Regions from separate parts of the Mesorhizobium sp. M0030 genome, predicted to be linked through region 2. Evidence: predicted binding sites of a transcription regulator. Region 2 holds the regulator's gene; the other holds the start of a gene.
What was found. The regulator LexA, encoded in region 2, represses DNA repair genes until DNA is damaged. The targets are predictions, from matches to a motif close to TGTTCNNNNTGTGTTCNG.
Positions count from the first base shown of each region.

Region 1: the regulator LexA is predicted to act here: its motif matches at 1,506-1,523, upstream of NKJ80_RS00100 (DUF3072 domain-containing protein).

Region 1 is NZ_JAMYVE010000001.1:16,225-21,080, forward strand. Features, by position in the region: gene NKJ80_RS00085 (hypothetical protein) at 22-255, opposite strand; gene NKJ80_RS00090 (GNAT family N-acetyltransferase) at 741-893, opposite strand; gene NKJ80_RS00095 (nuclear transport factor 2 family protein) at 1,008-1,193, shown strand; gene NKJ80_RS00100 (DUF3072 domain-containing protein) at 1,262-1,471, opposite strand; gene NKJ80_RS00105 (NADP-dependent oxidoreductase) at 1,709-2,626, shown strand; gene NKJ80_RS00110 (hypothetical protein) at 2,832-3,062, shown strand; gene NKJ80_RS00115 (DUF982 domain-containing protein) at 3,062-3,304, shown strand; partial or broken gene NKJ80_RS00120 (PilZ domain-containing protein) at 3,490-3,773, shown strand; gene NKJ80_RS00125 (Crp/Fnr family transcriptional regulator) at 4,143-4,856, opposite strand, start outside.
Region 2 is NZ_JAMYVE010000003.1:15,804-20,659, reverse strand. Features, by position in the region: gene NKJ80_RS07540 (GntR family transcriptional regulator) at 1-617, shown strand, start outside; gene lexA (transcriptional repressor LexA) at 823-1,605, shown strand; gene NKJ80_RS07530 (ComEC/Rec2 family competence protein) at 1,599-4,055, opposite strand; gene NKJ80_RS07525 (hypothetical protein) at 4,237-4,856, opposite strand, start outside.

The sequences.
Region 1 (4,856 bases), on a different contig from region 2:
TGGGCCGCTGGCGGGCAGCGGCTACTTGCTGACGATCCAATCCACCAAGCCAGTTTCGATCAGCTCGAACCAATCGTGCACCAGGGCCTTGGCTAAATCGCGCCATTGACACTCAGGCGTACGGGAGACGGCAACAGTAGAAGGGTCGGCATCTTCCCAGCCTCGCGCCACGTCATCGCGATGACGTTGACGAAGGCGCATCAGCAAGGTGGCCGTAGTGGCCGCTTGAGCGATATCTATGGGCGTTGCAACCATCGCAGCCTCCCTCAAAGCGATGGCAAACCCCTCACTAGTAAGCCCGCTCAGACTCTCTCTGCAATCAAAAAAAGAGTTGTCCTCGCTCCCTGTTCTGTCATCGCAATGAAGGACGACATCTTCGAGCACCCGCAGCACACCTGTCGCATGGAAAAAGCTGTAGGCGTTTATAGGTGCTTGGGGAATCCGCCGTTTGTTTGCGTTGTGGAGCGGGACAAAGCAAGTTACTCACTCAGGCTGGCTACCGTGAAGCGGGGCACCAGCCCGACTTCCACGCGTTGCCGTGGGAAGCTGAACACAGGGCCGTCAAAGAAAGGCAAGGTGGACGCGACGGCGCTCGCTGAACGCATTCGGGCGCCGGCTGCGTTCGCGTTCACACCCGGCGCTATGTCGCTTCTAGGCCCGCTCTGTCGCTACTTTGTGCGCAGCATATTGTGGGAACTCTGCCTCGCCCACGCACTCAGTGGCTGACCAGAACGAGCGCATCATCGGCCTAACCGTTTAGGCTGTAGAATTTGTGTGTGCGCTCGTATCGAGATGCGGGTGATGTCGCAGCCGAAACGCGCTGCTTCCTTCTCGATCCGCCCCATCAGTTTGGCGCCGATACCAGCACTGCGCATCTCGGCGTCGACAACCACATGGTCGGCCTACGCCCACTTTCCGCCCATACCCGGTTTGCTGATAGAGCGGGTAGATAGCCGCGATCTCTTCGAGCTCCATGGCTGAGTGTCGATGCCTATGTCGGCGAGGTGATGAGTGCGGCCTTGCCGCCGAACACCAGCCCCAACTGGGCAGTCGCATCGCTCGACATTACGGGCGATGCAGCCACTGCGAAGGTCGAGGACGAATTTGGAACCACAAGGTTCACCGACTATCTTTCTCTGCTCAAGATCGCAGGAGAATTGAAGATCCTTAGCAAACTCTACCACCTTCACTAATACGACCGTCCAGATCAGAGGCCAAATACCGCAAAACTGACCAACCTGTCGTAGGTCTCCCAGCGCCTTTAGAGCTTGAGCTCAGTCCTTAGCGCGTCGATTCGCTTCGAGGCCTCGGCTTTGCTTAGATCTTCGGCGTAGCTTCTGTCGTCGCCCGCCTGCTCACATAATGTTTTCAAGTAGGAAGCTTGCGACGGAGTCATTGGCTCGTCTCCCGTCGTCCATTCGTCAGGATCCTTGCTGATAGCTTCGCCTTTGGCTCGGGGTGTAGTTTGCATGACGCTCTCCATGTTGGGAACGGCACAACGCATTTGATCTGCTTTTGTTCCACATGCCTGAAGTGTCTGAGATTGCGATGGCAGGGGTGTTCACGAACGCAAGTTTACCCGTGCTGGAAGAATCCGACGAGATTGCTTAGCTTCCGCTCGCGGTCGCCAACGATGAACTCAACGCCAACTCGAGACATCGAAGACCCTCCGCGCCCGCAATTTACCCCAACGGTGAGGAGACGCCCCATGAAAGCAATCGTAGCGACGGACCTGACTGCAGGAACGGCCGGGATGAAGTTGGTGGAGCTGCCCGAGCCTCGGGCGGCAATTAACGACGTGGTCGTACAGGTTCATGCGGCAGGATTCGTCAACACCGAACTGGAGTGGCCCTCGACGTGGGCCGACCGAGCCTTCCGTGACCGGACCTCTTCGATCCTCGGCCACGAACTGGCTGGTGTGGTCACTGCGCTCGGCTACGGCACTACGGGGCTTTCTATAGGTCAGCGGGTGTTCGGCCTCGCGGACTGGCATCGCGACGGCACCCTCGCCGAGTATGTTGCCATGGAGGCCCGTAACCTCGCGCCGCTGCCCGGCGATGTCGACTTTACGGTGGGCGCTAGCCTGCCGATCTCCGGCCTAACCGCATGGCAGGGGCTGTTCCAGCATGGCCGCATCAAGGCCGGGCAGAGCGTTCTCGCGCATGGCGCTGCCGGTGCCGTCGGTTCGATGGTGGCGCAGCTTGCCAGGGAGGCCGGAGCCTATGTGATCGGCACCGGGCGGGCCGCCGACCGCCAGAAAGCGCTCGACTTCGGTGCAAATGAATTCCTCGACCTCGCAAAAGACACCCTTGAAGATGTCGGCGGCGTCAATCTGGTGTTCGATGTCATCGGCGGCGATGTCCAGAAGCGATCCGCAACGCTCGTCCGGGCCGGAGGTATCCTTGTCACAGTCGTCGGACCAACGGATATTCGACCTGCAGACGGCTTGGCGGTTGACTTCGTCGTCGAGGCTGATCGAGCCCAGCTTTCTGAGATAGTGCAGCGGATCCGCGATGGACGACTGCGGACGAACATCGGCAAGGTTTCGAGCTTGGATGATGCCATCGGCACCTTCAACTCAACGGACCGACGCGCGGGCAAGACCGTTGTCCGCGTTCGTCCGTGAGAACTTGGGAGAGAGGCGGGCCCTCGCTCCTTATGGTCGCGTCGGCAGCTGACACGGTGAGGTGCAAATCAGCGCCTGTCGCGGGATTTAGCCATCGTAGGGCGGTGTTTGCGGGAACCTACTTTGTACGTTTCCGACTCTTGCCTTTTTCGGAAAGTGACCCACAGAATAGCTGATTGAGGTTCTATCTCTCTGGGAGGATGGGATGGACATTCAAGCACCTGTTCGGCCTACGCAGCAAACGGCCAAGGAGCTGGTCCGCGAGGTCCTGTTGGGCTCTCAACCCGGCGACATTATTTCCGTCAAAGCGACCATTGTAGCGGTCCGTGAGCGCGGCGGCGATCTTCTCGAAACTGACTGCCAGTTAGTCGAAATGATCGTTCGTGCAGCCTCAGCTTGGGGACTGTTCATCGCCTTTGACGTTCGAGAGGCGTGATGCCCCACCGTTGGTTCAACCCTCCAGTTTATGTGAAGACCGAGCGCCCGGGACTTCGCCTTGGCGTCAACCGGGTTGATGCCGCCGCCGAGGAGCTCCTAAAGTGGTCCAATCGTGGCCCCAAGTGGAGGCTGGCGGCCGAGGCTTGCCTATCTGCGATGGATGGCAAAATGCCGGGTAATGACTTCCGGCTGCTGTTCGAAGCCGCGGCCGATGAAGAGGAGATGCTGCTGCCGGATTAACAACGCTATACGACGAGCCCATTCGGGTCTGTTCGCGTTGCGAATTCACCGGCGCAACGGGCATTTATGCTGTCCGTCTCCGTCGTCAAACTTTAAAGTGAGACACTAACGAGCGACGACCTAGATGGACAGTTATTCGCCGGTGCGCGTACCATATAGGGCCGCGGGTGACCGATGGAGGTCACATGGTTGATGAAGAGCATCGCCGCGAACGGAGGCAGCGGGTGCTGAAAGGCGCCTCAATCATCAGCGGAATCACAAACTCCGAGATCAGTTGCACCATTCGGAACCAAAACAGTGGCGGAGCTGAACTCAAAGTCCCGGTGGAATCGCGTGTCCCCGAGCGGTTCGTGCTTTACGTGCCGACCGACGGCGTTGCCTACCAAGCAGTTCTGCGGTGGCGCAGGAACGACCTAATCGGGGTTCAATTTATAGGAGCGTGCCAAAGCCGCGTCTCCACTATGGCTAAGCCTATGCCCGGGATGCACAGACTCGGGAATTTGGACATTCTCCGGCGCTCCACACGTGTTCCATGGCAGTCATACTTTAGAGGTTACCCCCCGGCGAACCTTCGCTTCAGGTCGACACGGTGAGAAGGCTGACGAGATCGCGGGAATATTCCTCGTCCAGATATTCAGCCGGAGCGCCCACACGTTCAGGTTTCGTCGGGTTTCTTCCTGAGGCCGTATCTTTGAGAAGTGACTCCGTTGCTAGGTCATTCTGCGGTTCAGTTCTCAAGCAGCGATTCGACATCGTGTGGGAGTGCATGTTCTTGAGCAGATTCGGTTCCAAGTATCGCGAGGGGTTGGCTCAGCGGCTGGTGAGCGACCCAGCAGGCTCAGAAACCGGCACCCGTCTGCGCAGGCCTATGATGCAGATAGGTAGAGTCAAAATCTGCGGCGCGAACGAGCCCTGCCCAGTCGGGCGCATGAAAACGCGAGCCAAGGGTAGATATCAGACCGTCGCGTCTAAGGTCCTGAAGCACTCGGTTCACGTGCACGGAGGAGAGGCCAAGTGCGTCGCCAAGTGCAGCCTGCGTTATGGGGAGATAGGCCACATGATCTTCAATGCGACCGACCGAGCGAAGGCGGACAATAAGTTCGCAAAGAATGTGAGCCATACGAGAGTAGGCGTCGCGCCTTCCGACGTTGGTGACCCACTCTCGATAGATCGCCGCATCGATCACAGTGGAGCGCCAAAACACTCTCGTTATCGAAGAGTGCTGGTCGCAAACGGCGCGAAGTTCGTCGTGCCGCATGAAGCCCACCCTAGCGGGCATGAGAGGGGTGAAAGTGCAATCCATGACCGACAAATGCAAACCATGCAGGTCGGGAATGTCGCCCGGAACAAAAAAGGAGGAGATTTGACGCTTCCCCTCCCCGGTTAGTTTGATCGACCCTATTAAGCCTTCAAGAACGACGAACGAAAGGCTCGGCTTATCGCCCTCGCGCAGAATGTCTTCGTTGGCCTGATATCTCTTCTCCTGAATCGAGATGTTCCCCAAGGTCGCAATGTCTGATTCTGCGAGTTCCGAGATGGCTTGGAGCTTGCG
Region 2 (4,856 bases):
AAGCGCTGTCGCGGCTGGAGGCGGAACGGCTTGTGACCGCCATCAGCAACCGCGGGTTTGCGGTCGCTCCCGTCTCTCGGGCGGAGCTCGAGGATCTGGCGCGTGCGCGGCTGGTGGTCGAACTGCCCCTGCTGGTGGAATCGATCGAGAAAGGCGACCGTGAGTGGGAAGACGCGGTCGTTGCCGCCCACTATCGTCTCTCACGGTGCGGGTCTGTTCTCGACGATCCATCGGATGATGCGGTCGACGCGTGGTACGAAAAACACGATGCCTTCCATGCGGCGCTGCTCAGTGCCGCGACATCCAGCTGGCTGCTGCGCTTCAATGCAACGATTTCCGACCAATTGCATCGCCATCACCGCTTTCTGGGTCTGGCCCCCACGCTGCGCGCCGCCGCCGGCCGCACGGATGGGCACCGGAAGGCCGTGGCGGCCCTGCGCGACGCCGTGGCGATCGAACACCATACCGCCCTGATGGAAGCGGCCCTCGATCGCGACGTCGAACGTGCGAAAACTCTGATGACCGCTCACATCGGCTCCACGCTGCAGGTCTATGCCCAGAGCGAACCCGGCGCGGATGCTGCGCAGCCCAGTCCGAAAGGGAAGCGGCGATCGTAACCGACGACGCAGGGCACTTTGTCTTCGTTTCACCCCGTTGCTGGCAACTGGGCGCAGGCGGCGCTCGCAGCGCCGAACGTTACGCTGAACAAAACGTCAACACATTCATTAAACTTTAAAAGGTTGCGGAACACAACTGGAACAGATAGTGTTTGTTCTGGGTTTGTTTTTTCCGATTCTGGTTTCAGAACCCTTGGGGGCCGCGATGCTGACGCGCAAACAACATGAGCTTCTGATGTTCATCCATGAACGCCTGAAGGAGAGCGGAATCCCGCCGTCCTTCGACGAGATGAAGGAAGCGCTCGACCTCGCCTCCAAGTCCGGCATCCACCGACTGATCACAGCGCTTGAGGAGCGCGGTTTCATTCGCCGGCTGCCGAACCGGGCGCGCGCGCTGGAAGTGCTGCGGCTACCCGACTCGATCGCACCAGGCCTCAATGCGGCGAGGAAGTTTTCGCCGAGCGTCATTCAGGGCAGTCTTGGTCAAACCGGCCAAGGGCAAGGCGGCCAGGGACAAGGCGCGATGGGCCAAGGCGGTCTCGGCCGCCAGATCAAGCCGGGCTCGCCGTCGCGTTCGATGTCGGCCGGCAATGACGATGCCGTTTCCGCGATTTCAATCCCGGTTATGGGACGCATCGCCGCCGGCGTGCCGATCGACGCCATCCAGCATCAGACCCATTCGATCTCGGTGCCGCCCGACATGATCATGGGCGGCGAACACTACGCGCTCGAGGTTAAGGGCGATTCGATGATCGAGGCCGGCATTTTCGATGGCGACACGGTCATCATCCGCAATGCCGACACAGCCAGCCCCGGCGAGATCGTGGTGGCGTTGGTCGACGATGAGGAAGCGACCCTGAAACGCTTCCGCCGCAAGGGCGCCTCGATCGCCCTGGAAGCCGCCAACCCGGCCTACGAGACCCGCATTTTTGGACCGGACAGGGTGAAGGTGCAGGGCAAGCTTGTCGGATTGATCCGGCGCTACTGAGCCGGCTTGGGTTTGTACTTTTCACGCTGGTTGTAAGGCGGCAGGCCGCGCGCTTCGCGGGAGAAGCGGCGTTGCTCGTGCCAGGGGCGATACGGCTTGTCGACGGCGAAGCGGATGGTTGGCGCTGCCGCTGCCGATTGCGGATCGAAGAAGACGGCGGCGCTGCCGTCGCGGGCCAGCTGTTTCTTAGTCACGACCAGCACCAGCGGGTCGCGGCACGGATTGTAGGCGGTGGCGTCATCGATGACGATCAGGCTCGCGAAGGCACAGGCCGGCCGCGCCGTCTTGCGGTCTTTCGCAAGCGCTACAATGGCTCCGGAAGGGTGCCGGGCGATACAGAGATCGCCGGTGCAATAGAAGGGCGAGCCGGGCGGCAGATCGAGCGGATCGAGATCGAACCGCGTATCTGTTGCCTCGAAAATCTCAGGTGGGATAATGGTTTCGGCCCGCAGCGCCCGTTTCCAATTGTCCGTGGTGAATTCGTTGGAGCGTTCGCGGTTGAGGGCGAGTTCGCCGCCACCGATCGGCATGGCCACCAGATGCGCATCCTCGGATATGAGCACGTCGGGCGTAAGCACCTGCGGCACCGTCAACAGGCCGGCCAGCGCGAAAGGCACGGCCGCCAACCTGAGCCAGGTGGTGGCCATGGTGGCGATGACGAGGGCGACCGCCACCAACAGCACCGAGCGGATGGAGATCAGCCCGACGGCGTCGACCGGCGAGCGCTCGGAAATCCAGGCCGATATAGCGATCATCGCCATCAGACCCTTGCCCATCACATAGAGGAACGGCCCGTCGGCGCCGAACGGCATCGCCAGTGCGCTGAGCACGGCAAAGGGCATGACGATCAACGAAACAATCGGCATCACGGCCAGATTGGCGATCAGGCTGAGCGGCGACACACGCTGAAAATGCCAGATGGCGAACAGCAAGGTTGCACTGCCGGCGATGATCGAGGTCATGGCGAGGCCGCCCATGGCCAGCGCGAACTTTCGCGACAGGAAGCCGACGAAGGAGCGCTTTGCCGGCGGCGTTCTCACCTTGTCGGCGCGGTAATCGGCCCAGCCGGCATAGGCGCCGACAAGGGCGGCGGTGGCGGCAAACGACATCTGGAAGCTGGGACCGACCACCTCGTGCGGCGACACCAGGATGACGGCGATGGCGGAGATCGCCAGATTGCGCATGGTGAGTGCGGCGCGATCAAACAGCACGGCGACAAGCATGACCGCCAGCATGATGAAGCTGCGCTCGGCGGCAACCACGACGCCTGAAATAACGAGATAGGCGGCGATCGAGACAAGCGCTGCCGCGGCCGCATATTTCTTCACCGGCCGGCGCGAAGAGAAATCGGGAAACAGCGCAAAGGCGCCACGCAGCAACGCCATGATGGTGCCGGCAACCAGCGCCATGTGCAGGCCGGAGATGGAGATGATGTGGTAGATGCCGGTGCGCCGCATCGCTTCGTTGACCTCGTTCGGGATGCCAGCGCGCACCCCGACAATCAACGCCGCGGCAATCTCGCCTTCGGCGCCGCCGATCTTGCCCCTGATATGGTCGGCAATGTTTTCGCGCGCGTTCTCGATTGCCGAGGAGAGCCGCGCGGTCAGCGGCGGCGGTCCCTGCGTAGCAATGGTTTTCGGATTGCCGAGAAAGAAGCCGCTGCCGCCGATACCGGTGAAATAGCTGTCGAAGGAGAAATCGTAGCTCTCCGGCCGCACCGGACCGGTCGGCGGCAACAGCCTGGCATAGCCGGCGATCAGACAGCCGGCGGTCATATCGGCGGGAACGGTCCGCGCCGAGAGCCTGACCCGCTCCGGGGCGTAGCGCAACTCGGGGTAAGCGGTCGAAACCACGTCGAGCGTCAGCCTGATGCGGCCGCTTTCCATCTGTTCGAGACTGACGACGCGGCCGGTCAGCCGTGTCTGGATGTCGGAGCCGAGCATCTGCGTTCCGGCGCGCCAGGTCTCGACTTTGGCGGCGACGACGCCGAGCGCGCACAGCATCGCGGCCATGCAGAACAGATGCGTCCTCGGCCGCGATCGCGTGGCGACAGCGCAACATGTCGCCAGCACCACAATGGCGATTGGCTGCGCAAAGCCGGGCTCGCCGGCCAGCGAGAAATAAATGATGACGCCGGCCGCCAGGAAAACCGGCACCAGCAGGAAGGCGACGCCCCGGTCGAGCTCCGTGTTGGCGGCCACGGCAAGGCTGCGGCGGAGCGCGGGCCATGACGGACGGCGAAGCCGTCTGCGCAGACGGGCGATAGATCCGGGCGCTGTGACTTGCGCCGGCAACGGGTGACCGGGCAGCGCAGGCGCGACGCCGGGATGAGGCTCAGGCAGCGCGAGGGGCAGCGGCTCGGCATAGGGACTATCGGCAAACAGCGAGCGTTCGCTGACGCTTGCCTCGGCGCCTTCGCCTTCCTTCGTGCCCCGGCCACGTCCAGCCATCGGGTCTGCCCCTTGCGCCCCAGACCTCCTATGCTACATGAACGCGCAAAGCGCGAAAGTCCGTGCGGTCGTGCGTTAGAATCAAACCCACCGCGCTTTCACTCCTCTCGAAAGTCCTGCAGCAAGGCGCGCCGTAAGTCCTCCTCAAGCATGAACACACCGACAACCCGGCGCTCAGTTGTCACGTTCCTGTGAACGAAACACTGAGAATGTAGTCCGCGTCGTGAAGGAAGCCGCGAAAATTGGAGGCGGCGAGGACCGCCCTTCTAGCAGCAGAGACGCCCGGGATATGTGCCCTTAGCTCGCCAATTGTGCTTTTAAGCGCTTTCAACGGGCCAGGAAGTATGTAGACTTTGGCATCCGGGTAGACCATGAGCATCTTGCGGAGATCAGACGTCGATCCGCGCACGCTATCGACCATACCGCCGAGAGTGTGGACATCTCCAGAGGCGAGGCCCCTGATTTGCTGAGTGTCGCCGTTGGACGCTCGCACCACCATAGGGTTTTGGAATTTCTGGAGCAAAAGTTCGACTAAGCTTTGCAGCATTGCATCGAGATGACGATCCGCTGCGTCACTCGCAAAGATGCCAGTTTGAACTTCAATGAAGTGCGCCTGATTTTTGGCCTCCAGAGCTTGCTCCTTAGCGACCTCTCTGCTTTGGACAAATTCCTGCCGGGTAAGTTGTAGCTCCTCACGCTGTAGGGCGAGTTCTCCCGATTGCACCATGGTGGCCACGGCCAGCCATAGAAACGCAGGAGGGGCGAAAACGCCGGTCAGCACAGCCGCGAAATCATTCAGGC